DNA from 2 places in the Pseudalkalibacillus sp. NRS-1564 genome. Region 2 is predicted to be linked to the other one. Evidence: riboswitches for the same ligand, from Rfam matches in the RefSeq annotation. Region 2 holds a riboswitch; the other holds the start of a gene.
The links. Region 2 has a riboswitch for FMN ahead of ribD (bifunctional diaminohydroxyphosphoribosylaminopyrimidine deaminase/5-amino-6-(5-phosphoribosylamino)uracil reductase RibD). Riboswitches for the same ligand answer to the same signal wherever they lie in the genome.
Positions count from the first base shown of each region.

Region 1: another riboswitch for FMN. It lies ahead of ACIFPW_RS19690 (ECF transporter S component); the one in region 2 lies ahead of ribD (bifunctional diaminohydroxyphosphoribosylaminopyrimidine deaminase/5-amino-6-(5-phosphoribosylamino)uracil reductase RibD).

Region 1 is NZ_JBITPM010000044.1:24,240-39,752, forward strand. Features, by position in the region: gene ACIFPW_RS19655 (ATP-binding protein) at 1-1,086, opposite strand, end outside; gene ACIFPW_RS19660 (GNAT family N-acetyltransferase) at 1,268-1,777, opposite strand; gene ACIFPW_RS19665 (cation:proton antiporter) at 1,980-3,584, opposite strand; gene ACIFPW_RS19670 (M4 family metallopeptidase) at 3,851-5,485, opposite strand; gene ACIFPW_RS19675 (YitT family protein) at 6,300-6,872, shown strand; gene spoIIP (stage II sporulation protein P) at 6,906-7,970, opposite strand; gene ACIFPW_RS19685 (c-type cytochrome) at 8,311-8,637, shown strand; FMN riboswitch at 8,807-8,944, shown strand; gene ACIFPW_RS19690 (ECF transporter S component) at 9,089-9,670, shown strand; gene ACIFPW_RS19695 (amidase family protein) at 9,812-11,287, shown strand; gene ACIFPW_RS19700 (peptide ABC transporter substrate-binding protein) at 11,374-13,074, opposite strand; gene ACIFPW_RS19705 (PLP-dependent aminotransferase family protein) at 13,469-14,887, shown strand; gene ACIFPW_RS19710 (YuzL family protein) at 15,008-15,130, opposite strand; gene ACIFPW_RS19715 (DinB family protein) at 15,194-15,513, opposite strand, start outside.
Region 2 is NZ_JBITPM010000038.1:75,786-91,298, reverse strand. Features, by position in the region: gene resB (cytochrome c biogenesis protein ResB) at 1-1,219, opposite strand, end outside; gene resA (thiol-disulfide oxidoreductase ResA) at 1,232-1,759, opposite strand; gene ACIFPW_RS17320 (pseudouridine synthase) at 1,824-2,561, opposite strand; gene ACIFPW_RS17315 (spore maturation protein) at 2,701-3,219, opposite strand; gene ACIFPW_RS17310 (nucleoside recognition domain-containing protein) at 3,216-3,809, opposite strand; gene ACIFPW_RS17305 (D-alanyl-D-alanine carboxypeptidase family protein) at 3,802-4,962, opposite strand; gene ACIFPW_RS17300 (isoprenylcysteine carboxyl methyltransferase family protein) at 5,032-5,580, opposite strand; gene ACIFPW_RS17295 (type III polyketide synthase) at 5,571-6,674, opposite strand; gene ACIFPW_RS17290 (hypothetical protein) at 6,838-7,212, opposite strand; gene scpB (SMC-Scp complex subunit ScpB) at 7,248-7,826, opposite strand; gene ACIFPW_RS17280 (segregation/condensation protein A) at 7,823-8,572, opposite strand; gene ACIFPW_RS17275 (DUF309 domain-containing protein) at 8,810-9,337, shown strand; gene ACIFPW_RS17270 (GNAT family N-acetyltransferase) at 9,359-9,721, opposite strand; gene ribH (6,7-dimethyl-8-ribityllumazine synthase) at 9,951-10,421, opposite strand; gene ACIFPW_RS17260 (bifunctional 3,4-dihydroxy-2-butanone-4-phosphate synthase/GTP cyclohydrolase II) at 10,455-11,648, opposite strand; gene ribE (riboflavin synthase) at 11,675-12,331, opposite strand; gene ribD (bifunctional diaminohydroxyphosphoribosylaminopyrimidine deaminase/5-amino-6-(5-phosphoribosylamino)uracil reductase RibD) at 12,331-13,413, opposite strand; FMN riboswitch at 13,556-13,701, opposite strand; gene ACIFPW_RS17245 (peptidylprolyl isomerase) at 13,724-14,161, opposite strand; gene lysA (diaminopimelate decarboxylase) at 14,254-15,513, opposite strand, start outside.

The DNA.
Region 1 (15,513 bases), on a different contig from region 2:
CGGAATGTCTTCTTCGGCAATTCCAACTCCTCTATCCATAATATGAATAGTTGTCCAATCACGATCATTAACAAGCTTCAAGCGAATTTCTCCTCCATCAGGCATCGCTTCCATTGCATTTTTCACCAAGTTAAGTATAACTTGTTTCAACCTAACGTCTTCCCCCATGATCTGAACTTGCTCTTCTGGAAAGTTAGTATAAATCGTGATTTGCTTATGTTCTGCTTCCTGCTGCAATAAACTAACAACGTATTCGAGACAGTCCGTTAAGTTAATCGGTTTCAAATTAATTGATTGTGGCTTGCCAATCACCATTAAATCATTAACGATTATCGTTAATCGTTCTAACTCCTGTAGCATAATTTTAGAATATTTCGGGTTGTAGGTTTGCTCCGATTCTTGCAGCTGTACAAATCCTTTAAGAGAAGTTAAAGGGTTCTTAATTTCGTGAGTGACTCCAGTCGCAATCCTTCCAATAAAAGCTAACTTCTCATTATGCGCAGCTTGCTCATACGATTTCACAATTGTATTTAAATAGGATTGGAATCGATTTAAAATAATAAACGTAATTCCCGAGAATAAAAGAAGTATAAGAATCGGAAATACAACGACTGGCGACATTGTAAGAAAGCCCATAATGGCATACTTCCCTGTTATTCCAGCCACAACAGTAATATAAAATCGTTTGTTCACGAACAAAGGAGAAAACAAAACAAAGAATAGCTCAACTGGGCTTCCGCTAGCATACATCTCGTCTGTTCCAATGTAGCGAAAAATCTCTGTAATGAGAGCAGTCGCCATGAATACTACAAAAAAGAGATATTTTGTAGCAAAAGGCTGGTCCCTATTTGAAAACCACTTGGAAATAGGAATTAATGAAAATTCGATGGCATAGATCATCATTAGTGGAATGAGTTCTTTCGATTCATTTAGCAAGATCATAGTCGTATCGGGATCGATTAAAGGACTAATAATAAACCGATACACATCATATAAAATAACGGATACAAAAAACAGAAAGATAAATAACTTATTTGCCCGTCTTTCTTCCTCAATCTTGATTTCATTACGTATAGCTGAAGGCATATTAGCTCCTTACCCCGCTCATGCAGTTACATATTTTTCAAAGCAATGATGATTATACCATAAAATATTCGACAAAAATCTCCAAATTCCTCTATTTTTGTCAGTATCACTGAAGGTATGGATTCTAATGATTGTCACGCGAAATTCACATAAAAAAACCCTACAGTTTTTTTGTAGGGTTTTACATATATTCATTTTCCTTCATGAATTTTTCTTCATCTATTTTGTTTTTAACAACAGGTGGTTCAACCGTTAGTTTTGATAATCCAATTCGTTCCATGACGATGTTTACTTCTTCTGAAGATACTTTACTGTTCACTTTTTCGTCTGGAAATGCCCAGTGAACGAGGGCGCTGGCCATTTCAATGGCGTAACCCTTGTTACGATACTCAGGTATCAGATGATACCCAACTTCAAGATTACTTGACGCTTCCATATTTTTATATCCCATCGTGCCGATTACTTTTTCATCAGAAGTATGAATCAATATGCCTTCCCACTTGTGACTCACTCTTGAAATAGCAGAGTCATTTAGATGAAAAGGTAGGAATTCTTCAAACTGCACATTTTTAAACTCTTCAGGTACTTCAACATGTAACAGCTTCTCTAATTCTTTCTTATCAGTCATAGCTTTAATTAAATCAAATGAGAAAGGAATAATGGTCAGACGATCGGTCTGAAGATAAGGCATTTTCTCTCAAAAGTCCTCCTTGTGAGTTATTTTCTTGTGGTTGAAAATGACTTTTTACACTATACCTTATTGCTTTACTTACTGTAAACAATACCCCGATCATTTAATAATAAACGGAATATTCCCATCATTTCACGTGCTTTGTCCCTTTCTTTACTAGGATATGCAAGCCAAAGGAAAAAGCTGCTACAAATGTAGCAACTTAATGTTTTCTTTTCGAATCTTTCACAACTTCTTCTTCTTCAAAATCCGCCAGGCCATTATTTAATAGTTCTTTATACTTTCCAGCTATTTCACCTGAAATGATTTCTTCTTGTTCTAGCTCGTTAATTTTATCGTACTGGGCATATAGTGAGTGCTTTCGTAACGTAATTAACTGACTTTTTTTAAGATCAGGGTATTGATCTAATAAAGCATCAAGTTCACGATGACTGCTGTCAATTTCATTCTGGTAACTTGTCAACAATTCAGAAAAAACTGGTTCGGGAACGAATAGCTGTGTCTTCAGTTTTTTTATTTCTGCAACCCCAGCTTCATGACGATGCAAATTCGCGACGATGTCTTCATACTCTTTCGACCCGCTATGCTTCGCTCTTAAACCGAAGTAGCTAATTAGTGGTTTAATCGTTAGACCTTGAACGACTAATGAAAATAAAACAATACTAAATGTAAGGATCAAGACGGTGTCTCGTCCTGCAAAATCTCCCGGAAGACTAAGGACTAGCGCTATGGATAACGACCCTTTTAAACCGCCCCAATTAAGGACATGTCTCCATGACCACGGAAGCCCTTTAACAAATAACGTACTTCCATAGACTGCAATACTTCTACCTATTAGAACAATTAAGAGCGCAAGTCCTATCGTGCCCCACTGATCAGCGAAATTAATTCGAGTAATTTCAAGACCAACCATTAAGAAAACAATGGAATTTGCTAATAAAGCGGCAACATCCCAAAAGTTGTTAATGTTTAATCTTGTTGTTGGACTCATTCCAACTTTCGAACCAAAATTACCAAACGTTAAAGCTGCTACAACTACTGCAATAACCCCGGAAACATGGATACTTTCTGCAGTTAAATAGGAACCATAGAAAAGGAGGATACTAAAAATAATTTCAAGTGGATAATCATCAAAGTACTTTGTAAGGATTGAAATCGCATATCCTAATCCTCCACCGACAAGCAATCCACCAGCAACAACTTTTATGAATTCAAACGCACCGCTCGTTAAGCCTCCCCAGCCCATATCAAGATAAGCCAAAAGTGAGAAAGCTGATATTTTAAATAAAACAACTGCAAGCCCGTCATTAAATAGGCTCTCTCCCTCAATTACTGTAGAGAGTTTGTGGTTTACCCCCATACTTTTAAAAATCGATAATACACTAACAGGGTCTGTTGCACTCATTAATGCAGCAAAGACGAACGACACTGGAATTGATAATCCAAGAAGAAAGTGTGTTGAGAACCCAATCACTAGAAAGGAAAGGAAGGTTCCCCCAAAAGCCAGGGCGATGATCGGCTTTTTGTTTTGATTTAAATGGGAGAAAGGCAATTTTAGCGCAGCTTCCCCTAGAAGCGCAGGAAGGAAAATCGTTAAAATAACAAAATTAAAAACGTCACCCTCCGTAATGAACATTTTAAGCGGTTCAAGTACGGGAATGTTAAACAAGCCGATTAATGTGCCAATAATCACAAGGGCAATCGGATAAGGCTGCTTCAGTTTCTTAGCTATCGCTGTAATACCCGCTGCAATCATAGTAAGGATAAGTCCAAGTTCAAAAATATGATGCATATCTAAATGTTCCATATAGAGCCTCCGATCGTAAGTATCTTCTCAATTATAACCAATATCCCACAGTATTGGAAAATTCCTTTTACTTCTGTTTCATAAACATGCGGTGATCAAAACAATGCAAAAGCATACCTGATCTCTACCTTCTTTACTATCTCCTCCACTTTATGAATCATGCTCGAAAATTCACTGTTGCCTACAAAAAGCTGTGCTCATGTTCGTTGGCTTGAACGAAACAAAAAAAGGAAGAGTTCAATGTTTGAACTCTTCCTTCTCTAACTTTAATTTACGCCAACTTGATTCCAGGCGCTTGCAACAGCATTGTATGTTGTACCTGTACCATATAGATCTGATGTCGCTTGAAGTAGCGCTGAACGGGCTGAACTAAAGTTGCTTGTAGGCGTTAAATAGACACTTAGTGCGCGATAGTAAACTTTCTCAGCCTTGGCTTTGCCAATGCTTTGAATTGTTAAGTATGCAGCTTTGTTAGGAATTCCACTGTTCGTATGAACTCCTCCATTATCAGAAGACGTATAATAATAGTCATCCATATGAGATGGTTGTCCATACGCGTCAGGGTTAGATAAGCTTCTTAACGCATCTCCTGCCTTGTTAGGTGTGTAGACATCTTCGCCCATTAGGAAGTCTTCTGGCTCAACAAAGTAGCCAAATACGTCCGACATCGATTCATTAAGAGCCCCAGATTGGTTCTGATATTGAAGTCCTGCTGTTCTTTCCGTAACGGCATGAGTAATTTCATGAGCCACTATATCAAGTGCGCCTGATAACGGAGCGAATACTGATCCATCTCCATCACCGTAAACCATTTGTGAGCCATTCCAGAACGCATTGTTGTAATTTGATCCATAGTGAACAGTTGAACGAATCGTGGCTCCATTGTTATTAAAGCTATTGCGGTTATGTGTATTCTTGTAGTAGTCATATACAACACCAGCATTATAATGAGCATCCACTTCTGCACCTTGAGAACTAGACGTAAACGCATTGTTGCTATCTACCGCATAGCTTCCTGGAAGAGATGTCCCGTTATTAGCTGTTCTTGTTTCAATCACACCGCTCATTGCCTTCGTCGTGTCATAAAGGTAGTATGTGCCATTTGAATAATACGTGTTGAGGGACTTATAGTTACCAAGAACGCCATACCCGTATCCTGTTTCTGCTCCATCAGCCACTGCATTATACGCGTCTACGATCGATCCATCGCGAGCATCCACATAAACTTGCCAGTTTGCAGGATATGGGTCGATGAATTGAAGCTGTACTTTATAAGTTAGGTAGTACTTGTTATCTTTCTCATATACAACTTTCTCACTTTTTTCTACCATATCAAAAGCATCAGATTTTCTTACAAAGCTTGGTTCATCACTCACAACGTTCTGTGGCTTTACATCAATGTGATCCCATGCTTTTTTAAGTGCTTCTTTATCAGAGAGCTTTACATCTGAACTTCCTTTATAATTCTTAGATGCTTCTGGATGAAGGTCTCCATTTACTGCTGTAACTTCGCCTTTTTCATCCGTATGTACGATGAATTTTGCTCCGTCGATCTGAACACCCTTTACTGTTTGAACATATTCATAGTGTGTCATTCCAAGCTCATCTGTCGTTTCATTCACTAGTTTCAAATCTTTCGTTTTCACTTTGAAGAGAGATTCGTTTGACTTAAGATATGATTTCACGGCTTTCTCTGTTTTCACATTCTTTTCTGATAGTTTACCAGAAAGGAATGAAGGAACCTTACGATCATTTTCCCAATCCTGTTTTACAATTTCCATTTTTTCTAAGGCTTGTTTCTGCTCCGCATTTAAGTTGTTAGAAGAAGCAGCAGAAGCAGACGGGAGAGCAGAACCAAACGCAAGACCTGTCGCAAGTACAACGGCAATTCCTTTTTTCATTTCATTTCCTCCGTTTCAGAATAGTGAGAATTTTTGGTACATTTGTAGATTATCACAGAATTCTTAATGTTTGTATTGGGAAATATAGAGGAAAACATGAGTTTATACGTTGTTATTTCACTTTGAATTTCCCAATAACAACTTCGTAATCTACGTGGTATAATTTTCTTGTGCTCATTACGAATTGTAAATATATTACATAAATGGGTTGTGAAATGAAAATAAGACAGACCAATGGCCTGTCTAGCAAGTGATGATTTATTATTTATCTACCAATGGTACTACATTTGATTAAAACAGCATTTCTCCGATGTTAGCATTTCTACCCTACTTTTTGTACTTAATTCTATCTACTTGTAAAAAATTTCGAACTAGTTTCCACCTTTATGAATGTAGAAAAGAAAAAACTTACTTAATTTAACTTTTTATATACTCTTCTCCCCCTCCACCGAGAGAGGTTTAAATAGTCATACCTTTATACTTCATAACAATTTAAATCCTGCAAAGTACGTAGCTGCGCTTCCGTTTCTACCACTTGAGCAAATGCTTCTAGTCACAGATAGTGAGCCATTGAAATAATTGTTGTCATAATAGCAAGGTTCCCTTAGTACTTCTTAATGCCACGAATAATTAGACCAGGATTAATCGGAAGCTTATTCAATTTCTCGATCTTTACCTTTTCATAAAATCCTCCAACTTTCATCTATGTCTCTCCGAAGAAACAAGTTTTCATATCATTTAAGAGAAATCCGTTATGAAGTCATTCATTCATACATAAATATGGTACAACCACATCCAAGCAGGTGAGTATGATATGTATCAAAAAATCGCCGCAGTAATATCTGGAAGCATCCTAGTTGGTGCAGGCATTAACGCCTTTCTTGTACCGAACCATCTCATCGATGGAGGAATGATCGGAATTGGCCTCATTATCAAGTACATTTGGGGCTATCAAACAGGATTTACCATTATTTGTTTAAGTGTACCTCTCTATATTATTGCGTTTCTATACTTTCGGCCTTACTTCTACAATAGCCTTCACGGTTTATTACTTTCTTCCTTTTTTATTGATATTCTCTCTCCCCTTCGATATACGTTTACATTTCCTATCCTTACTAGCGCTGTCCTTGGCGGCTTTTTTGTTGGATTAGGCATTGGTATTATGTTGAGATATGATACAAGCACCGGTGGAACAGATCTGCTTGCTCAATTCATCTCCCGTGTCCTGTCATTGAATATTGGTATCATTATCTTTCTCATCGATGGGATTGTTATTATTATCGGTTCAAAGACGATTGGATGGAATGCTACGCTTTATTCAGCTATCACTATATTTGCAGTTGGAATTGCGACGAGCATATTAACACTAAACAAAGAGACCGTGTAAAGAGCGCTGGGAATGTTCCCAGCGCTCTTCTTTTTAATTATTTACTTTTTGGGTATTCCAGTAGTGTTCACTAACGACATCCGCAATCGCTTTAACTGTTCGACTCAGCTGTTCGAGGTTATTATCTACGCCTCCTATTTCAATTAACATAGCGTTAGGAGATATGTCCTGGTTGTAGATACCGTCTACCCCCTGGCCTTTTTTACCAATAACTCCCCTGCTAAGCCCAGGATATTTGACCTTTAACTCTTCATGTAAGTCTTTTGCAAGTGCTAAATTTTTCTCGTAATTTGGATTCTCTTCTCCAATAACAAAGACCGTCCGAGCATATTCCTCATTGTTAATTGTCACTGTCGTATCTTTTTCTCTTAAGGAGTCTCGATGAATATCAATAAACAAATTAAAATCATCATTTCCTGCCACAGCCGATTGTACGATTGTTCTGGACACATCATATGCTTTACCGTGTTCCCAACCTTTTTCATTTAAAAGCACGCCTATATTTGAGTCATCTACTTTTGCTCCAATCCCTCTCTCAGCCAGTTCTTCTCCAAGCATCTTACCTACTAACGTAATGTTCGTTTTGCCATCATTTGCAAGATTAGCATTTTTGTTACCTTCAAGTCCTAGTAATGGCAGGTATGATTCATAACTATGAGAGTGATAAATAAAAGCTACTTTTCGACCATTTGTTGTTTGAAGAGGAGGTGTTACTTGATCCTTGGAATCATTTATCTGTAATTTTTCAGTTGGAACTTCACGTTCTTTTAGCAATTCATCTAATGCAGGAGTTGATTCAATAGGGAGATTAGTGAAATTCGTCCCTTCACCAGCTACGTGGATTTTAGCATCATATAAAGCAAACCCAGGTAGCTCCCCACCCAAAAGACTACGTATATCCCCGGGTTTCACACTCGTAATAAACTGAAAGGCAACTAAGGACAGCGCTGGCGGCTCACTTTCCTCTGGTAGTACTTGAGTCAAGTAATGGTTTTCCGTCCCCATTCCATAAACGAGAGCTTCAGTCGAGAAACTTGTAATCCAATCATGTAACACAGAAGAGGAGAGTTGATACTTCGTTTCTGATGAGGAAATCATTCCTGCTACAATAAACAGGAGAATAAGTCCTACAATTGAAAAGAAAGAAACAAACCTAATTTATCTACTGCTTGTATCACTAAACAGCATGCGTGAGCTGCTCTTCATTTCCTGTCCCCCCGCTCCTTAAACGTCATACTCTATGTCTATGAATCCGCACCCCAAAATAGAAGATTTTTTCACTAGTGATCATAGAAACGCATACATAATTCAGGAAGAAATAAGCAAAATATATTTGATAATTGAATGTTTGAAAAGTATGATAAAGATGAGGATACAGGAGGTGAACAGAATGGGAAAATCATCCGCATATATTACTGCAATAATTTTGTTCCTAGTTATGGTTGTAGGCTTTACATACTGGCTTTCCACAACCGAAGAACATGCTGGTGGAAATGAAGCCGGCCATAGTGAACAGTCTGAAGAAGGCGGTGGAGATTCAGCTGGAGGAGAAGCCGAGAAAATCTTCTCTCAAAACTGCGCGTCATGTCATGGTGAAAACCTTGGAGGCGGTGCTGGTCCTGCTCTTGAAGCAGTAGGTGGCAAGTATTCAAAAGATGAAATTCTAGAAATAATTAAGAATGGTAAAGGCGGCGGTATGCCTGCTGGTGTCATCCAAGGTGGAGACGCTGAAAAGGTCGCAACGTGGCTCTCTGAGAAAAAATAATAGCGCTTTATTTTAAGCTCTCCCTCTTCAAAGATGGAGAGCTTTTAAGTTTATGTCTCTGCTAGCCCCCCTAAAAAGAAAGCGTTATCATAAAATAGCATATGTTCAAGATGTTTTCATTGAGATATCGCTACTTCCGCTGTATAATGAACTTGTAAATATTATAACGAACTATCTTCGGGGCAGGGTGTAATTCCCGACCGGCGGTGAAGGATAAGTAATTCCTCAAGCCCGCGAGCCTGTAATTTGGGCAGGATCTGGTGTGATTCCAGAGCCGACAGTATAGTCTGGATGGGAGAAGATGGTGGAGTAGTAAGCTTTCTTTGAATTATAACAGAAGCTTGCTTATTTCCCCATGCCGTAACCATGAGCCCCATACTCATGGTTTTTTGTGTGCACTGGGGCCACATCTCCTTTTTCGGTGGTTCGAAAAAAAGGGAGCAATGTCAAAATGAAAAGTGTTTCAAAAACGCAACGTATGATTGTCGTTGCGATGTTCAGCAGTATTTCTTACTTGTTAATGCTTTTAGATTTTCCACTGCCTGGATTTCCTGTTTTTCTACAAATAGACTTCAGTGAAATTCCAGCACTATTTGTTGCCATTCTGTATGGTCCAGTTGCTGGGATCCTTGTAGAAGCGATTAAGAATTTCATTCACTTTGGAATTCAAGGAAGCTTCACCGGAGTACCAATTGGTCAAATATCAAACTTCATTGCAGGAGTTTTCTTGATCGTACCAACTTCTTTAATCTTCCGTAAATTTAATCAAACTCAGAAAGGGTTAGCACTGGGATTGACACTCGGAACGATTCTAATGTCGGCAGTGATGGGACTGTTGAACTATTTAATTATTCTTCCAGCATATACGTGGTTTATGGGCTTTGAAGAAATGTCTTCATCAGCTCGTCAGGCTCTCGTATTAACAGGAATTACACCATTCAACCTTGTAAAAGGCGCTATTATAGCAAGTATATTCGTTGCCTTCTTTATAAAATTAAAACCTTGGTTTGCTCGTCAAACGAGAGTTGCTTAAATATCAAAACCCGAATCTTACAAAGAGATTCGGGTTTTTTATGTGAATTGAAAACGAACGCTTAAGAACCGACTATTGCAAAAGGATTTTACCAATTTTTGTTGAAATAGTTACAAAAAGGATTCTCATGGGGGATACTATATGCTGTCATTAGAATGGTTAGAAAAATCAACGATCCTTGATCTTCAGCAAGCAATGTTAGAAGACAACCTTACTTCTCTCCAGCTCGTACAGTACTATCTTGAACAAATCGCAAATTATAATCCACGACTAAACGCTATACTAGAAATCAATCCTGACGCCCTTTTTATTGCAGAATCTCTTGATCGTGAACGCAAACAAAATGGACCCAGAAGTCCATTACACGGAATCCCAATCCTGCTCAAAGATAACATCAACACCGATGACCACATGCATACAAGTGCAGGTTCTATGGCATTAGCTTCTTCTTATGGCAAAAATGACGCTTTTCTAGTAAAAAATCTTCGCCACGCTGGTGCTGTGATTCTCGGTAAAACCAATATGACCGAATGGGCTAATTTCATGAGTGAAACAATGCCTAATGGATTTAGTTCAAGAGGCGGTCAAGTCTTTAATCCCTATGGGCCTGGAACACTTGACGTCGGAGGATCGAGCTCTGGTTCTGCTGTAGCTGTTGCCTGTCATTTCGCTACGGCTGCTGTAGGAACAGAAACAAATGGCTCTATTCTTAGCCCATCAAGCTCTAATGCTGGTGTTGGTATAAAACCAACCGTGGGATCTATTAGCCGGACTGGAATTATTCCTATTTCTTATTCACAGGATACCGCTGGCCCAATGACACGCAATGTCACTGATGCTGCAATCCTTCTCGGTGTGTTATCAGGAAAGGATTCACAAGATCAAGCGACGCATTTTGTACCTGAGTACCATGATTATACGCCATATCTCTTCCCTACATTACTTGAGAATTTAAGAATAGGTGTCGTTAAAAAAGGCTATTATGATGCGATGCATCAGGAAGAACAAGAACAATTGGCTAAAGCCATGGAAGATCTTAAAACGATAGGTTGCTCTATTGTAGAAGTGAAAGAAATAAGTCCATATCAGGAAGCGTTAGAGAGAGACTACCTGGTCCTTCTCCACGAATTCAAATCAGGGGTGAACAGCTACCTTGCTAAGGAAACAACCTCTTCTGTTCCACTAGATCTATCAACAATTATTGATTACTATAACCAAAATCGGTCGACTTCTCTGCCATTTGGTCAATCGCTTCTTATCGATTCAAACCAAACGCAAGGAACATTATCTGATCCATCCTATCTTAAAAGTCGACTCCAAGATTTGAAATACGCAAAGGATGAAGGTATTGATCAACTTATGGAAAGAGAAGATCTAGATTTATTACTATTCGCAGGCTCTTACGGTTCAACACTTCCCGCAAAAGCAGGTTACCCTTCTATAACCGTACCAGCTGGTTTCACTTCTAATAACAAACCTTTTGGCATCACTCTGACTGGTAAAGCATTTAGTGAACCACAGCTTATTAAACTTGCTTACGTCTTCGAACAACATACACATCATCGAAGATTGCCGCATTTGTTTATCAATAACCAGACGACACATGAGACAAGATGACTATCATTTATTAAAGAGCCATGATCAAACTTTTCCTTTTCACACCAAATAAAAAGCGTGAGCCTCTCGGCTCGCGCTTTTTAGGATTACTTCTCGATTGTTACCCATTTAAGAGAAGAATCAGCACCAAACTTGTGGATGTGGTAGTTTTTCACGTAGTCTTTCATGATAATAGCGGAACCACCTTGATAAGTTGGTAAGATCGCTGTATCTTCTTCGATTAGAATACGCTCAGCTTCTTGCATCATTTCCCAGCGCTTCTGCTCATCCGTTTCAGTTTTTGCATCTGAAACTAGCTTGTCATACTCTTCGTTAGAATAATCCATGCGGTTATAAGCGCCGTCTGTTTCAAACATGTAAATGTAAGTCATTGGATCTGGATAGTCTGGTCCCCAACCACCAGTTGAGATATCAAAGTCTCCTGCATCTTCAAGATCAAGGAACTGCTTCCAAGGCTGTTTGTTAATTGTAATTGTAAGACCGTCTAGCTTAGACTCAAACTGATCTTTCGCATACTCTGCAATTTTGGATGCAAGGTCACTATCAGTTGTAAGGAATTCAAGTTCAACTTTATCTGTACCAAGAGCTTCTAGACCCTTCTTCCAGTACTCAGCAGCATCGTCTGCTGTTTGATCTGCAAGATAGCCGTCTGGAGCTGGTGCACGGAAATCTTCATCGTTAAAGAATAGGAATTCTTTTGGTACAAGATAGCGAGCAGCTACTGAACCATTGTTAAGCAATACATTTACTAGACCGTCGCGATCATAAGAAAGGTATAGCGCTTTACGAATGTCATTGTTCGCAAGTGCTTCGTTCTTCTGGTTCATACGAAGGAAGTAAATAGTTGTATCAAGAATTGTTGTGAAATCTTCGCGATCTTTAAACTGATCAACGAAATCCGCACTAAGACCAGCACGATCAATTTTTCCAGTTTCATAAAGGTTAACTCGAGTTGCTTCGTCTTTTACGATCTTGTAATTCGCTTCTTTAAGTTGTACTGTATCTGCATCCCAGTACCCATCATTTTTAGCAAGCTTCCAACCGTCGCCATGATTCCATTCAGCTAGTGTAAATGGACCGTTGTAAAGCATTGTATCAGATTCAAGAGAATAGTTTTCGCCTTGCTCTTCAGCAAAGTCTTTTGGCTGTGGATAGAAAGATGCAAATGTTAAAAGGTCGAAGAAGTAAGGAACCTCTTGAGTCACTACTACTTCAAGTGTTTTCTCATCTACTGCTTTAACACCAAGCTCTTCTACCTTACCGTATAAAGGATCGCCTTCAGTGATAATTTCGTTACCATTCTTAATTCCTGCAGCACCCATCATTGATGCATATCCGCCCATAGTATCTGGGTGAATAATTTTGTGCCATGCATATACGAAATCATCTGCTTTAACTGGAGTACCATCAGACCAATTCGCATCATCACGAATCTTGAAAGTATAAACAGTTTCTCCGTCTTTTTCTTCAACTTGTGGCTCTTCAGCTGCCATACCTAGAACTGGCTTATTGTCTTTATCTAGACGATACAGCCCTTCAAATACCTGGTTCATTGCGTTAAATGCTACTGTATCTGTAGCCTGTGTTGAATCCATAGTCGGTATATCCTGTGTATCCGTTAAATTTAGCACCTGTTCAGCTGATCCCTCAGAGCTATCGCTGTCTCCGCTGGTTGCTTCTCCCTCACTGTTCGAGTTACTAGACGTGTTTGAGTTACCAGAACACGCTGCAAGGAAAAGGCTTAACAACAAGATGACCGAAAGCAGAAGCGAAAACTTTTTCTTCATTGTGTTACCCCCTATTTGTTTGTACCATTCAGTTGAAGATCTAGCACAATGTAGGCTCTTCACAGTTAATCATTCAAACGAATACATTCGACGGAAAACGTTGTGAGATCTATAACAGGGAGGTCATATCACTCAACCTATGTAAACCAATGCCGACTATTCGTTTGAATATTAACAATTAACTGAATGATTAAATTTATTTTAAATTTCAAAAAACTTTCTGTAACCATCCAATTTAGCCAAAAGTATACCATCCAATTTGTCTTTTCCTACAAAAATATCCGTCAAATGGCTTAAAACCTGTGTTTATAGAGAATATTTAATTGTTAATTTTTTTGAAAATTTTATACAATTTTATCTAAAATTCACTATAATAAGAGTGAGGTGGTGGACAATGGCGAGATTTATACTCAATCCAGAGAGCAGCAAACCGTTGTACAAACAAATCGTTGATTACTATGAGAATTCGATTATAAATGGATCTCTTCAAACTGGTAATGCCCTTCCAGCTGAGCGTGACCTGGCTGTCCAACTAGGTGTGAATCGGAGCACCGTTACGACAGCATACGCCGAATTACGTGCAAATGGCTATGTAACATCCAGACAAGGAAGTGGCACACGCGTAAGTTCTGAGGCTGCAGATTTAATTCCTGATCATTCAATGACATGGAATAAACTACGAAATCAACATTTAGCTGAAGACTCTTCTTTGTATGGAAAACATTACGAGTATTTAAAAGACCCATCATTAATAAATCTAATATCAGGATCAATAGCGGAAGATTTATGCCTGGCAAAATCTGCTCATGAATTAACACCTTTTACAACTAAGCTTGATAATGCTCCACCAACGAAAGAGCGCGTCACTCACTCGATCTGTCGGTTTATGAAACAATCATCTCTAAGTGAACACATGGTCCTCACATCAAGCCTTGAACAAGCGATGCTCTTATCAGTTAAATGTTTTCTAAACCCTGGGGATGCGATAGCTATGGAAGAACCTGTGAATTACTCACACTTAAATATCCTAATTGTCTCAGGGATCCGAGTTATTAAGTATTCAACAGACAAGCCATTAACACAAACCATGTTTCAAAAAGAAAGCATTAAACTTGTAATTGCCAACTCCAACAACATTTACGATCATTCCTTAAGTCATTCAACTATTTTACAACAAAGAAAAAAACTGCTTTCTCAATGTGAGAAAGTAGGCATTCCTATTCTCGAAATTGTTGAAACATCTTTACTTACTAATTCTGTAGGAAACGTTCTCCCTTCTTTTTTTGAATTAGGATCGAATCGTGAATTTGTTGTTCAGATTGGCCACGTCACAGGCATAGCCCCCGGCCTAAGTTTAGGATGGGTTCTTGGGCCAGAGCATGTAGTAAACCGAATACAAGAGGTACAAATGCAACTTTGCATGACTCCTCCTCCGGTATTGCTCGAAATCGTTGATAACATTTTAAATTCTGATGAACTTCATGATCATATTGATACGATCCAAGACCAACTGTATGTACGAAAGCAGAAAGTCCTGCATAAGCTTAATACTCTTAAAGATCACATAACGATACTTCAAATAGAAGACCCTACCTCTATTTGGTTTGATTTCAAGCCATCACTTAATCGCCAGGAATTATTTGATACGCTACTAGAATCAAACGTCCTGCTTGTGCCACATAAGCAAGAGCATGCTGTAAGAATGAGACTACCGCTTTCTTATGTAACAAAAGAGCAGCTCTTAGAAGGGACAAGTCGCCTAATCAGTGTCTTGAATACATTACACGTGAGACAATTCGCAGCAATTTACTAATAGTTGGCGATAATGATTTCCATTCAAACACCGATCCTCCCGGGGAACAATTCTTCGTTGGACAGATAAAGACAAATAATCACAAAAAAACGCTACCTCGTGCGAGGCAGCGTTTTTTGGTTACTTCTTTTTCTTTTTTCTTTGAGAATCACGGGCTGTTCCAACTTCAATACCAGTTCCTTGTCCTTCTGGCTGAGATGAAGCAAGTCTATTTGTAGTGGGGGTTGCTTTATGTTTTGCCATTTTTCTCACCTCCACCTTTTAGACTCTCCCGTGCCTCTTTTTATTATCCGATACCATTGACAACTATGTTAAGAAAAGAGAGTGAGGTATTCCCTGTTCATTCATAAAAACTTCTATTTGAAGTTTGTGATGCTCATCGTGTTCAATTAATCCTTTAATATAACTTGTTAGACAGAGAGGATACTTATCAATATAAAACGTGTTTTCCCATTCGAATGGGCGCCATTCTAGAAGTCTCTCGACTACTCGTTTTCTTGATTTTATCGTTTCCTTCACTAATTCCTTTTGGGTAACCCCAGATCTAGCAAATTTGGCTGCACGATTGTTCACTGCTTCTACCTTTTCAAGCTTTGGCAAAATCGCTTCACTCTTCATGTATGGAA
Region 2 (15,513 bases):
TAGTTGTTGGCTCACCCTTGTCATTAAATTCAAAATCTGGGAAGTAGTCCATTACTTCAACGCTGTAGCCGTTTTCAAGGTTGTATTCTTTCTCAGGATTATAAAGATCAATAGTAAGGTCACCTATAGACTCTCCGGACTCTTTATTGTCCATAGTAAATGACATCTTCTGAAGTTCATTCAATTTATAATCTACCTGGTAAATGGCATACCCTTCAAACTTAAGCGGTTTATTAACTTGAATCGGATGTTCTTTCACTTTCTCAAGTTCTGGATCCGTCCCAGCTACTCTTTCACCAACCTGCTTGTATAAAATAGCATCCGTTTGATAGTTCTTTGCCACGACTGCTTGTCCAGACTCTTCAATCGCATCTTTAAATTTCTCATCTTCATTATCATAAGTTTCTAGAATAAAACCATCACTTTTTAAATAATAGGCTTCTTCCGTCCCTTTGATCTTCTCTGTTTCACCTTCTCTTAACCAGAGCACCTCATCGACATACATTCCAGGGAAAAAGCGGAGCATTCCGCCGATGAGAAAGAGAATGAGTCCGATATGATTTACGTAAGGTCCCCATCTGGAGAAGCGATTTTTCTCAGCAAATAAATGACCATTTTCTTCTTTAACATTGTACCTTTTATTTTCTAATGCTTGTTTAATGCCGTTTAAGTCAGGCGAATCATGGCTGATTTCCGTCTTACCAAAATACTTCTGGCGCTTCATGAAACTTTCATGGCGAATGACTCGCTGCTTCTTTAATGAGCGATAAAGCGGGACAAACCGATCGAGACTGGCTACAATGAGCGAAAGTCCCAATGCGGCAATTAATAACATATACCACCATGAGCCGTATAAGTTATGAAAACCCAGGTCATAATACAATTGACCAAGTACGCCGTATTGTTCCTTGTAATAAACTGTCGGGTCTGACAGCGGTGGTATGTACATTTCTTGAGGGAAAATAGTGCCTATCGCTGAAGCTACTAGCAACAAGACGATGATCCAGATTCCGACCTTAACAGATGAGAAGAAATTCCAGATCTTATCGATGATCGTCGTTTTGTACGTTTGAGACCTCCGTGCACTTCCCTCGTATCTCATATTAAGCAGTTTCTTAGATTCTAAATCTCCTTGAAGCGGTTTACCACATACTTCGCATATCTCAGTTCCATAAGGGTTCACATGTCCGCATTCACAGGTGATGTTATTGTTGCTCATTGGAACACCCCATTACGGTTGGATTTGCTTCATATAGCTATCAATTACTTCCTCTGAAAGGCTGGCTTCCGTTTTTTGAACGACCTTGCCATTCTTGTCAATTAAAAAGGTTACTGGAATTGGCCCAACTCCATAGTGATTAGTTACATCATTGCTTTTATCAAGCAACACCGGAAAACTAAGGTTATACCGATCAGCAAAGCTTTCGGCAGTCAATTTAGGTTCCGAAACATTTACTGCAAGTATTTCGACGCCTTTTTCTTTGTATTCTTTATACTTCTTGTCCATCGCTGGCATCTCATCTTTACAAGGCTCGCAATAGGTTGCCCAAAAATTCAGAAAGACGCCTTTCCCTCTGTAGTCCTCAAGCTCTACTTCATTTCCGTCTAAATCCGTTAAAATAAAGTTTGGCGCTTGATCTCCGGCCTGTACGATTCCGCTTTCATTTGCAAAAAAGTTTGTATAGAACGTATAGCCGACTGCTATAAACACGATAGTCAATATAACAGTCCGCACGATCAGCCGGTTTTTCTTTTTCATTCAACCAACTCCAATCAAACAAAGCAATACTACTCTCACTATAACGTGTCGATAAGGGGTCACCTTATCGTTTTTTTGAATTTTGTGTGACAGCTTGGTTACGAAGCTGCTTCACTTCGTAAGGTTTTAGCTCACGATAATCTCCAGGATTCATTCCAGTCAACTCAAGAAAACCATATCGTTCTCTCTTTAACTTTTGCACAGGGTAACCTAATGTTTCGAACATACGGCGTACCTGGCGATTCTTACCTTCATGAATGGTCAATTCTACAATTGATTTTCCTTTTTGTTTATCAACGGATAGAATTCTAGCTCGTGCTTTCGAAGTCTTTCCGTCTTCTAGCTGCACACCTCGCTCAAGCTTTTGAATGGTCTCTTTATTCATTAAGCCTTTCACTTTAGCAACGTACACTTTGTCTACATGATAACTTGGGTGCATCAGCTTATTCGCAAAATCACCATCATTCGTTAAGAGCAAAACACCTGACGTATCGTAATCAAGTCGTCCAACAGGAAAAACCCGTTCTTCGATTTCATGGAAATAATCGGTGACAGCCTTTCTTCCTTTATCATCTTCTACTGTTGAAATGACGCCTGTTGGTTTATAAAACAAAAAATAAACCGGCTCTTCACGTTCTACCGGAATCCCGTTTACTTCAATTTTACAGCGCTCAGACACCTTTGTACCGAGTTCAGTTACGACTTTGCCGTTAACTTTCACTCTACCTTCTTCAATCAATGTTTCTGCTTTTCGTCTGGACGTTACTCCAGCTTGAGCAATTACTTTTTGCAAACGTTCCATCAAATTCACCTCACTAAAACATCATACTCTTGTCACAGTCAAACCTCAAGCACAGATTCATTCTATCATTTATTATGCTCAAACAGGAATGTTCCAAACATTCCGTTACAATAAAAAAAGCCATCGAATAAGATGGCTTCTATCCAAATACGAGAGTGACAAATATAATCGCTGCTGCCATCCCGACTAAATCTGCTAACAATCCAACTTTAAGAGCATTTCCCATTCGTTTGATGCCAATCGCCCCAAAGTAAACCGTAATGACATAAAGCGTCGTATCTGTACTTCCTTGCATGGTAGAGGCTAGCCTCCCAATAAAGGAATCTGGCCCATATGTGCTAATAATATCCGTTGTCATCGCAAGCGCACCGGTACCAGAAATCGGGCGAATGAGAGCCAAAGGAACGATTTCTGTAGGTACCCCAATCGCTTCTAGTGGTACTCTTAATAATCCACTAAGAAAGGCCATTGCACCAGATGCTCGAAAAACAGAAATCGCTACCATCATGCCTACCAAATAAGGAACGATCGAAACCGCAATAGAAAGCCCTTCTTTACCTCCTTCTACAAAGGTTTCATAAGTTGGTACTCTTTTCCACGTTCCGTACGCAAGAATAAACCCGATCAATAAAGGGATAATCCAGATCGATGCATTCACAGAGATCCTCCCCTTTTGCTTCTTCGATAGAAAAACCGATCAATGAAGAGAGCTCCAATTGTAGAACATGCTGTAGCAGCAATTGTTGTACCAACAATTTCCGTTGGTGAAACTGATCCATATTTCATCCGAATAGCTATAACACTAGTTGGGATGAGAGTTAAACTTGATGTATTGAGCGCTAGGAGGGTAATCATTGACCTTGTTGCATTATCTTTCATATCATTGAGCTTTTTTAACTCTTCCATTGCCTTTATCCCCATTGGCGTAGCTGCATTTCCAAGGCCGAACATATTCGCCATCATGTTCGAGAGAATATATCCCATTGCAGGATGATCAGGGGGAACTTCCGGAAACAGCTTCCGAGCTATCGGTTTAAATCCTCTTCCCAAAAGGTCTAACAGTCCTGCTTTCTGAGCAATCTTCATCAATCCAAGCCAGAAAATAAGAACACTTAACAACCCTATACAAACAGCTATCGCTTCTTCAGCCCCAGTAAATATTGCTTTATTGACCTCTTCCATCGTTCCATTAATTAGAGCAAATAGAATACCAATGAGAAATAAGCCAGCCCAGATGAGATTAACCATTCGGCTCACGTCCGATATCTAATGAAAATAACCCTTTAAAAAATCCCCATAATCCTTTTTCCTTTTTTTCAACGGAGTCAAAAGTAATTGGTGCTTTCACAATTGTCTTGTTATTTAGTTTTACAACATACATTCCAACAGGATCATCTGTTGACCTCATTTCATCCCACTTACTTTCATCTGGAGGTTCTACAAGTTGGATGGTGGAATCAATTTGATCTCTTTCTTCTGAGGTTAAAGGATAGTAAAGATCTCGATTCAATCTCACATTGCCTTTGTAAGGTTCATCCTTCACATCTTTAATAATCCCTTTAGGCTCAAGTAGAGTCAGCTCATAGTTACTATAACCCCAATTAAACATCGAAATATGATCATTCCAATCATCAGGCGCATTTAAAGTAACAGCAATAAGAATCATACCATCACGTTCAGCAGTAGAAACGAGTGTACGCTTAGCTCGCTTTGTGTATCCCGTTTTCCCACCAGTGGAATCAGAGTATAAACTAGTTAACAGCTTATTTTTATTACGCCATACATAATCCCAATCCTCTGTCGCATTGGGTGCCTTATGTACTTTAGTACTTGAAATAATACGGTAAGTGTCATTATCCATGGCGTACTGTGTTAGGATAGCCATGTCATAAGCTGTCGATAGATGATTCTCATGATCATCAAGTCCATGAGGATTCATAAATATTGTGTGCGACATCCCAATTTCTTCTGCTTTCTGGTTCATCAATGTAACAAAGCCTTCTAAACTGCCTCCAACTTCTTCAGCAATTGCCACAGCAGCATCATTACCAGAACGAAGCATTAAACCGTATACCAAATTTTCAAGTGTTATTTTCTCTCCTTCTTTTAAATAGAGAGAGGAACCTTCTGTCCCAGCAGCGTTTCCACTAATTTTTACTGTTTCATTCATTTTACCTGACTCAATCGCAATGATCGCAGTCATAATTTTTGTGATACTCGCTATTCGTCTTTGTGTATAGGCATCTTTTTCGTAAAGGACTCTTCCTGTTTCTTGTTCAATTAGTATGGCACTTCTCGCTGAGACGCCTACTCCCTCTGCTACTACTCCTCTTGGAATCATGAGAAACAGCAGAGCAGCAATTAAAATAAAGACGCCAATTTTTGTCTTAAGTGATTTCATCATGACATCCACGTCCCTTAAGCTCTATATTTGTACAAGTCTATGAGCAAGAGACGCAGTATATGTCTTTCATTCCTTTTCGGCATTCGGAAACATCACGGGATAATTGGTCGACTCTTTTAACGCTTTCTCTTCAGCGGGAATACGAACTCTCAGAAGTAATACTGCATTTAGCACGGTAAAAACAATCGCAGTGAAGTAAGAGGAGAAAATAAGTGGCAAAGAGAGAATTTCTAGTGCCACAATTAAATAGTTAGGGTGTTTCAAAAATCGGTAAGGACCCTTTTTTACAACATCTGCATCTTGTAGGACGATTATTTTTGTATTCCAAAAGCGGCCCAGACTTCTAATTGTCCAGACTCGAAGGCATTGAGCCAAAAGAAACACAAACAGCATAACAGACCAGACGAAGGAGAGAGTGAAACCTCGTAAAATCGCTTCAATCGCTACTGCGAAAAGAAAGAAAATGTGTAGCAGCACAATGTATTTATAATGATTTTTTCCAACTTCTCTTGCTCCCTGCTCTTTCATCCACTTTTCATTTTTTTTAGCTATATATAGTTCAATTAATCTTTGAAACACAAGAAGGATAAAAACCCCAGTAAATATTAGCCCCATTTTTTATGCTCCTTTTTCCATTCTAGCAGCAGCAGTTCTGAACAAAAACCAGGTCCGAGAGCTGCCATTAATCCAAGATGTCCATGTTTACACCCATTTCTCAAAAACTGGTCTAGTACGTAAATAACGGTAACTGAACTCATATTTCCATATTCTTTTAATACATTTCTCGATACTGCAGTCATCGACTTATCGAATCCGAGAGCTTCTTCATATGCTGTTAATACTTTTGTTCCTCCTGGATGGGCAATAAAATAATCTATTTCTTGCGTGGTCTTCTCTTGAATAGAGAGGAATTCCAGAACATTAGGTTCAAGCCAACTTGACACAATCGCGGGAATAGACTTAGAGAACACTACGTGCAAGCCTTCGTTGCTAACTTCCCATCCCATCACATCTTCTGAATCTCTCATTAATGTGGAGCGTGTGGCGACGATGCCTGGAATGCTCGGCAAGGTTGAACGCCTAAGAAGAGATGAAGTCTCACCTGTCAAAAGTACAGCTGATATCCCATCAGCAAAAAGTGCTGTTCCAATAAGGTTGCTCTTGGAAAAGTCACCATGTTGAAAAGTAAGACTACACAGCTCAACATTCACTACTAGAACAGCTTGATCAGGATGGGCAAGACAATAATCATTCGCTCTTGCAATACCTGCAGCACCACCTGCACAACCAAGTCCCCAGATGGGGATCCGTTTTGTATGTGGAGAGAATGGTAGGACATTCATAATTCTAGCCTCTATACTCGGTGTAGAAATACCTGTTGTTGACACAAAAAATATTGCATCGATATCTCTACAATCAATCATTTCATTTAAGTAAAAGGGATTGTTCAGACAGTCCAATATTGCTTCTTTAGCGTATTCAACAGAAAGAGAAACGTATTTTTCGTTTTTTTCTTCAAATGTTGGGCCACTACTATACCATTCTAGTGGCATAGCGAAATATCTTTTATCTATTTCAGCACTTTGAAAAACAGGTAGCAGACGATCTATATTTTTAAAATGTGGACCAAATTGCCTTTTAGCAAAAGTCGCAGCTTCTGTTTGTAGAAGACAATGAGGGGGTAAAGATTTTCCGATCGATAGTATCATTGATCTGAGCTCCTATTCCTACTCTTTTCAATTAGTGTTCGAAGTTTATTTCATTTTTATTCTAGAACCGTTAATAACTAGAAAAGAATGGAAGATTCACTCATTTGAGCCAAAAATGATACATCAATATATGCGAACATAGTCAAAGCATAAAAAAGATGCCTCAGTATGGAGGCATCTTTTCTTTGTTTGAATGTAAATACGTACCTGTTGTTTTTATCTCATGGATGATCGCGAGAAGCTCTTGTAAATCCGCCTTCTTAAGCGGATCAACAAACTCATTTTCACTACTAATATACAAACGTTTTCGATTCGGATAAGATGAAAGGAGATTCAGTGCGATTGCTTCGTGAATGGGGGTCTCATAATCCCAAAATTCTTTAATGGCAGTTTCTGCAAAAACACCAGGATATAAAACATGAAATCGCTTTACCTTTCCATTCTCCTCATACGTTATTGTAGAACGAACGAATGAATCTTCAGGGGAGTTTGCACGATCTTTTTGAAGCTCCTCGAAAGCAACATGAGTTAACCGCATCGATTGTCCTCCTTCATCATGATCGAACTTAGCATCTACTCAGAGATTTCCTGAAACTTCTCAAAAAACAAGTCTGCTTCCTCATCTTCCTTATCTTCTGTCCCATCAGGTAAAGGGGGTAGATCCTTGATTGAGCTTAAACCAAAATGAAATAGAAACTCTCTAGTTGTTCCATATAAAATCGCTCTTCCAGCTTTTTCGGCTCTGCCCGCTTCTTTAATGAGCAATTTACTCATTAAAGTTTGTAAAGGCTTATCCGTTTTAACACCGCGAATTTCTTCTATTTCTACCCTTGTTATTGGTTGCTTGTAGGCGACGATCGCAAGTGTTTCAAGAGCTGCCTGCGATAAAGTATGATTACCTGGTGTCGCTACTAGTTTTTCGATATAGGGAGCATTTTTAGCATTTGTAGTGAGCTGATAGCCACCACCAATAAAACTAATTTTAAAACCGCGATCTTTTTCATTGTATTCATCCTGCAAATCACTTATTGCACTTAGAAGGGTGTCTTCTTCCAATGAGATGGTTTCACAAAGATCTTTCACTGTGATCCCTTCATCACCAACTACAAATAGAAGACTTTCGATAATGCTTTTTATTTCTTCGTTTGTCACACTGATGCCTTCCCTTCTCGTTCAAAAATCATAATTTCGCCAAAGTTTTTATCTTGTTCACAAGCCACATCTCTCGTTTTCATTAACTCAAGGACTGCAAGAAACGTCACAATCATATGCCCACGATCCTTTTCACTAAAAAGATCACTAAAACGCGTCTTTCCACTTCCTCGTAGCTGGTTCCGAATAGCGTTCATTCGATCTTCAATAGGAACATCTTCACTTTGAATCCGTGTACGCTTTGGTTTCTTTTCCTTTACACGTCTGGACATTTTTTGAAATGCCGCAAGCATATCATACAATGTAACGTCGCCAATGGAGGTTTGACTATCCTCATGACTAAATTCACTAGTATCCACAGGTGGCCGAGCATAAATAAGGCTTCGACTACTTTCTTTTTCCTTTAAATCATTCGCAGCCTCTTTAAACCTTCGATACTCAACAAGACGTTGAACGAGTTCATCACGGGGATCATCTTCAAACTCAGGGTCCTGTTCGAAAATTTCTTCTTCTTTTTGAGGAAGAAGCATTTTGCTTTTTATCGCAAGCAACGTCGCAGCCATAACAAGATATTCACTTGCCACATCAAGTTCTAACTCTTGCATTGTATGGACAAACGTTAAGTATTGATCTGTAATTTGCGAGACCGGAATATCATAAATATCCACTTCGTACTTATTTATAAGGTGGAGCAAAAGATCCAATGGACCTTCAAATGCATCAACCTTTACACTGTATTGCTTCATTTTCCATCTTCCTTTATCCAAGTCCATCTAGTATTCCGATTATATCACATTTACAATAGGGGCTTACAGCAATGCAAGAAAACCATCCGGTTCATTTTTAACGTAAATTGATTTCCATTGATCGTTAACAGTTTGATAGCATCCTGACGACTGATCACTATTTTGATCCATAAGAGCACTCGCTTTATCTATTTAACACACATGTGCTACACTACTAAAAGAAATGGAGGAATCAGCATGTATTCAAAAGCCTATATTGATTATTTGGCTCATTTCCATGGACTTCGTGATTATTTTGAATGCCATGAAATCCTCGAAGAACATTGGAAAGAGGATCCGCGTGGAAGTCGTAAACTTCATTGGGTAGGTCTTATCCAAATTGCTGTTGGCCTCTACCACCATCGACGCGGTAATTTCACAGGGGCAAAGAGAATGATTGCTAATGCCCTACGCATTTCCAAAAGCGAAAGTGAAGAACTCGATAAATTAGCGATAAATATTGATCAACTTTCTAAAAACCTATCAAAAGAGTTACAACTCATCAACACTCACTCTCCATACCAGGGATTTGATATTCCTCTCACAAGCTCCACCCTTCAAACGGCTTGTGAAGAAAGATGTCGTGAACTTGAATGTACTTATGGTAGTAAAAGCGATCTTTCGAATATAGAACTTATCCATCGTCATACGAGACGTGATCGATCAGATGTAATTGAAGAAAGAAAACAACAATTTGAAATAAAACAACAGAAAAGGAACGGCTAAGCCGTTCCTTTTCTTTGCATCTTACTTCATATTTTCTTCCAAGTGACACCTTTCAAAAAATGTCCCCGTATATTCATTACCCTTAATAGATATTTCATCACTTAGCATTTCTCGAAGTGCTTCAACCATTTGTTTTCCAATTCCTTGATGGCGATGGGAAGGATTAACGCTAATATCCTTTAACTCTACTTCGTTGTCGTTTACCCATTCAATTCCGAGCAATCCAATAATATCTTCTTCTTTCCAAAGAAAAAGCTGCAAAGAATCCATATCCTCATAGTCTTTAATCGATTGTTGCAGTTTCTTAATATCTTTTTCGTTCGGCATGAAGCTTAATAGCCCCATGGCTATTTTCTCATGAGCTTTCTTATAACGAATTAGCATGATTATCCCTCATTAAAGTAATTCTTGGCTTTCCGTTTAATAACTTATTCTAAAATCAATTAGAATGTTAAAATGATTCGACGAACAAGCTCAGCTAGCATGATAATGACAATGATCACACAGACCTAAGAATCAACCATTTTCTTTCTCTCTTCTTGGCTTTACGATTCCAAACTCTTTTGCCCTTCATCGCATACCATACTCATCATAGCCAAAAATGAACTGATAATCAACCTTCAAATGATTTTGATAAATTAGCCATTTCAATTGCTGCCGTTGCAGCATCCCAGCCCTTGTTACCAGCCTTAGTACCTGCACGTTCAACAGCTTGTTCAATGGTATTTGTGGTTAATACTCCAAAAATAACAGGTACACCCGTCTGCATCGTTAAATTCGCCACGCCTTTAGAAACTTCTCCACACACATAATCAAAGTGTGGTGTCGCCCCGCGAATAACCGTACCAAGCGTAACAATTGCATCATATTTTCCCGTTTCAACCATTTTCTTTGCGGCAAAGGGAATTTCAAATGCTCCAGGAACCCATGCTACATCAATGTTTTCTACGGACAAGCCATGACGCTTCAATGCGTCTTCAGCACCTCCAAGTAACTTACTTGTAATAAATTCATTAAATCTTCCTACTACTATACCCACTTTTAACCCAGATCCAACCAAGTTTCCTTCAAATGTTTGTCCCATTATTAATATCCTCCTATTTTCATACGTAAATTTTTAGAAATGAAGCATGTGTCCTAGCTTGCTATGTTTTGTTTTTAGGTACTTTTCATTCTCTTTTCGAGAAGCCATCTGAAGAGGTACCCTAGATGCTACTTCAAGACCATAACCTGTTAACCCAGCTATTTTACGAGGATTGTTTGTCAGAAGGTTCATTTTAGAAACACCAAGGTCTCTCAAAATCTGTGCCCCTATTCCATAATCCCTTAAATCAGGCTTAAATCCAAGCTTCTCATTCGCTTCAACTGTGTCGTAGCCCTGTTCTTGCAGTTTATAGGCTTTCATTTTATTAAGAAGCCCGATACCTCTTCCTTCCTGGCGCATATACAAAAGCACTCCATGACCTTCCTCTTCAATTTGTGCCAATGCAGCATGTAGTTGTGGACCACAGTCACATCGAAAAGATCCAAACACATCACCAGTTAAGCATTCAGAGTGAACTCGCACAAGAGTTGGTTGATCTGGTAAGATTTCTCCTTTAATCAAAGCTACGTGCTCTTTCTGATCAAGAATGTTCGAATACCCTACCGCTCTAAAAGAACCAAACTCAGTCGGAAGTTCTATTTCTACTTCTTTTCGAACAAGAACATCTTTACGGTTACGATATTGGATCAGATCTTTAATCGTAATCATTTTCAAATCATACTCTTCAGCAATTTCCTTTAGATCAGGAACGCGCGCCATTTCACCGTCTTCTTTCATAATTTCACAAATAACACCAGCCGGGGCAGAGCCAGAGAGTCGTGCCAAATCGACTGCCGCTTCCGTATGACCTGCTCTTCTAAGGACCCCTCCATCCTTAGCAATCAATGGGAAAATATGACCTGGTCGATTAAAGTCTGAAGGTTTAGCATCCGGGTTAATTAAGTATTGAATTGTAGATGCTCTTTCAGCTGCCGAAATTCCTGTAGTTGTACTTTTGTGGTCGACACTCACTGTAAACGCTGTACCATGAGAATCTGTGTTATGATCTACCATTGGACTCAACTTCAGTTCATTTGCACGCTCTTCCGTAATCGGCGTGCAAACAAGGCCTCTTCCTTTTGTAATCATGAAATTGATTGTTTCAGGTGTGACTTTATCGGCTAAAGCGATAAAATCCCCTTCATTCTCCCTGTCTTCATCATCACAAACGATCACCACCCGGCCTTGCATTAAATCATAAATCGCTTCTTCTATTGTATGAAACATATACGATGACCCTCCTGATAGTACCATTATTTAAATCCATGATCTTCAAAAAACTGACTCCCAAGTGAAGCAGTAGGTTCGGGTTTTGAACCGCTTCTTTGCTCCAAGTACTTCATAATGTATTTACCAAGCATATCGCATTCTATATTCACTGTATCTCCCACTCTTTTTCTCCCAAGCACCGTTTCCTCTACGGTATGGGGAATAAGAGATATAGTAAGAGAGTGCTCCCCTATTCCAAAGACCGTAAGACTAGTACCATCAACAGAAACTGAGCCTTTTTCAACAAAGTAAATTAAAAGGTTTCGCGGAATCGAGATGTCATAATAAACAGCATTATCGATTTGTTCTACACGAGTAATTTTCCCCACACCATCAACATGTCCAGAAACAAAATGACCACCAAAGCGTCCATTTGCGGACATAGCTCTCTCAAGATTCACCGATGAGTTTGGCCCTAGCTGACGAAGACTGCTTGCACGAAATGTTTCAGGCATAATATCTACGGTAAAAGAAGAGTCTGTATACGTCGTAACAGTTAAGCACACGCCGTTTATCGAAATGCTATCTCCTAAATGAACGTCTTTTAAAATAGTCGACGCCGCAATTTGCATTGCAATGGATTCTCCTGATTGTTGAACACTTTCAACTCTTCCGATTTCTTCCACAATACCTGTAAACATTAAGAAAGCCTCCTTGATGAAATAATTCGAATATCATTTCCAATTTGTTCTACGCTATCCACTTGTAAATCGATCGCTTCATTCATCGTTTTAAAACCTGCACCTCCGAAAGCCGTAGGAGATTGACTCCCACCAATTAGCTTCGGCGCAATGTATGTAATAACTTGTTGAAAAGAGCGTGATTCAAGAAAGCTACCGTGTATTTCTGAACCACCTTCAACAAATACTGATGTAATTTCTCGTTCCCCTAAAAGGTCAAGAACTTTATCCATTGGGAGCAGTGGATCTGTGACAGCGATGATTTGGACATGTTTTGGGAAAGATCGCTTATTTTTTAGCGCAGCTCGTTTTGTTGTAATGATCCATGTTTCTGCATTCTCATCACTTATTACTTTAGCGTCAGAAGGCATCCTCAATTGACGATCTAACACGATTCTAATCGGCGATAGCCCTTCACCGAAACGAGTCGTTAGTGATGGGTCATCAGAGAGGACGGTTCCAATACCTACAAGAATGGCATCATGTTGATGACGATAGGCATGAACATCTTTTCTCGAGTCTTCCCCCGTAATCCATTTACTATCACCTGAATGAGTTGCTATTTTGCCATCAAGCGTTGTAGCAGCTTTCAACGTTACAAATGGTCTTTTTTGAGTAATGTAATGGAAAAACATCCGGTTTAGCTGTAAGGCTTCTTCTTCCATAAGCCCAATATGGACAGCTATGCCTGCTTTCTTTAGTTTAGTCACACCATTTCCTGCGACCAGGGGATTCGGATCTTGACTTGCAATAAATACCTCTTTGACTCCTGCTTGAATTAAAGCATCAGCACAAGGAGGCGTCTTTCCATGATGACTACATGGCTCCAGTGTCACATAGGCAGTACTCCCACTTGCTCGATTGCCCGCCATCTTGAGTGCTTGAATTTCGGCATGGCCTTCTCCAGCCTTTAAATGAGCTCCCATCCCTACGATACGCCCACTATTAACAATGACAGCTCCTACGGAGGGATTCGGACGCGTTTGACCTATCGTACTTCTAGCTAAATCGATCGCTGTTTTCATAAAATCCGTATGATTCATCGTATTTACTCCTGTTCCACTCTCCGTTATTGGTTGAGAAGGAGAACAAAAAAAGCCTCCCAAAACACAGCTGTCCCGGGAGGCAAAAGTATATGCCAAATAAGCCTTTTGAATCTATGATTCAAAAGGAAATTGGTCACTTTTATTCCTTCTCCCATCCAGACTATACTGTCGGTTCTGGTTTCTCACCAGATCCACCGTTTGCTTACGCAACCGGGTCACGGACTTAGCTAGCATAAGCTAGTCATCACCGCCGGTTGGGATTTTCACCCGACCCCGAAGGAAAGTATTAAGTTTTTAAGAGTCTGATCTATTCTTCGTCCCAGACTTTTACTTCTTTCATTACGTCACCCTGTTTAACGCGAAGGACCGTATCCATTCCTTCTGTTACTTGACCAAAAACGGTATGAACGCCGTCTAGATGAGGCTGAGGTTCATGAACTAGGAAAAACTGACTGCCGCCCGTGTTTTTACCAGCATGTGCCATAGACAATGAGCCTGCTACGTGCTTATGAGGGTTACCTTCTGTTTCACAGTCAATTGTATATCCTGGTCCACCCATTCCAGAACCTGTAGGATCTCCACCTTGAGCAACAAAACCAGGGATTACACGGTGAAAATTCACACCGTTGTAGAAACCTTCATTTGCAAGCTTCTCAAAGTTAGCAACAATGTTAGGTGCTGCTTCTGGATAAAATTCAATTTCAATAACTTCTCCATTTTCAAATGCAATTGTTCCTTTTTTCATAAATAAATCCTCCTGCACTAACAATTTTCTTAAAAGCTCTTTCATTATAGCACAGACTGAAGCTGTTCCATATCATTTATGCTTTTCAACTATTATTTTGATATAATCGCTTGTTTTAATGGCAAATCATGTCGAACTAAATCCTCGTATGACTCTCTCTCAACAACAAGGTTGGCCTCACCATTTTCAACAAAGACAACAGCTGATCTTGGTAATCTATTGTAGTTATTTGCCATGGAATAACCATATGCCCCCGTTGAAAAAACAGCCATCGTATCACCAGCAATCGCTCGCTGTAACTGGCAATCCCAAATTAACATATCACCTGATTCACAACACTTTCCTGCTACAGAGTATAGGTGGTCTTTTGCTTCATTCATTCGATTTGCTATTGTGGCTTCATATTTTGCCTGATAGAGAGCAGGGCGTAAATTATCCGTCATCCCTCCATCTACAGCGAGGTAATGTCGCAACTCTGGAACATTTTTGTGTGAACCAACCGTATATAACGTCATTCCAGCTTCTCCTACTAGTGAACGACCAGGTTCAATCCAGATCTCAGGCATGTTCATTTGCCCTGTTACCTGATTTCTGATTGTTTCAATCATAGCTTCGATGTAGTTCCCTACTGGTAATGGGTGATCTTCACTCGTATATCGGATTCCAAATCCTCCACCAAGGTTAAGGACTTCAGGCTCAAAACCATAGGCATCATACCATGTTGTAAGATAGCTATAAATCTTTTCAATAGCCATTACAAAACCATTTGTTTCAAAAATTTGTGAGCCTATATGACAATGAAGTCCAAGAAGATGAACAGCACTCATTTTTGTTACATCCAATATCGCGCGTTCTACCTGACCACTCTGTAAATCAAAACCAAATTTAGAATCTTCTTGGCCTGTTAAAATATAATCATGCGTATGTGCTTCAATACCTGGTGTTATACGCAACAGCACATTAGCTTTCACATTTTTTTCTTCTGCAATTTGCTCAAGGAGAGATAATTCGTAAAAATTATCAACAACGAAGCAACCTATTTCTGCATCAAGCGCCATTCTAATTTCAGATTCACTTTTGTTATTTCCATGAAAATGAATACGCTCCACGGGGAAACCTGCCTTCAAAGCAGTATAAAGCTCTCCACCGGATACAACATCCAAACTTAATCCTTCTTCTTCTGCAAGTTGGATCATTGCCATACATGAAAAGGCCTTACTAGCATAAGCTACTTGATAGTTTACATTCTCACGTTCAAAGGCACTTCGAAACGCCCTTGCTTTGTCTCGAATCATAGCCACATCATAAACATATAACGCAGTGCCAAATTTTTTTCCTAATTGGACCGTATC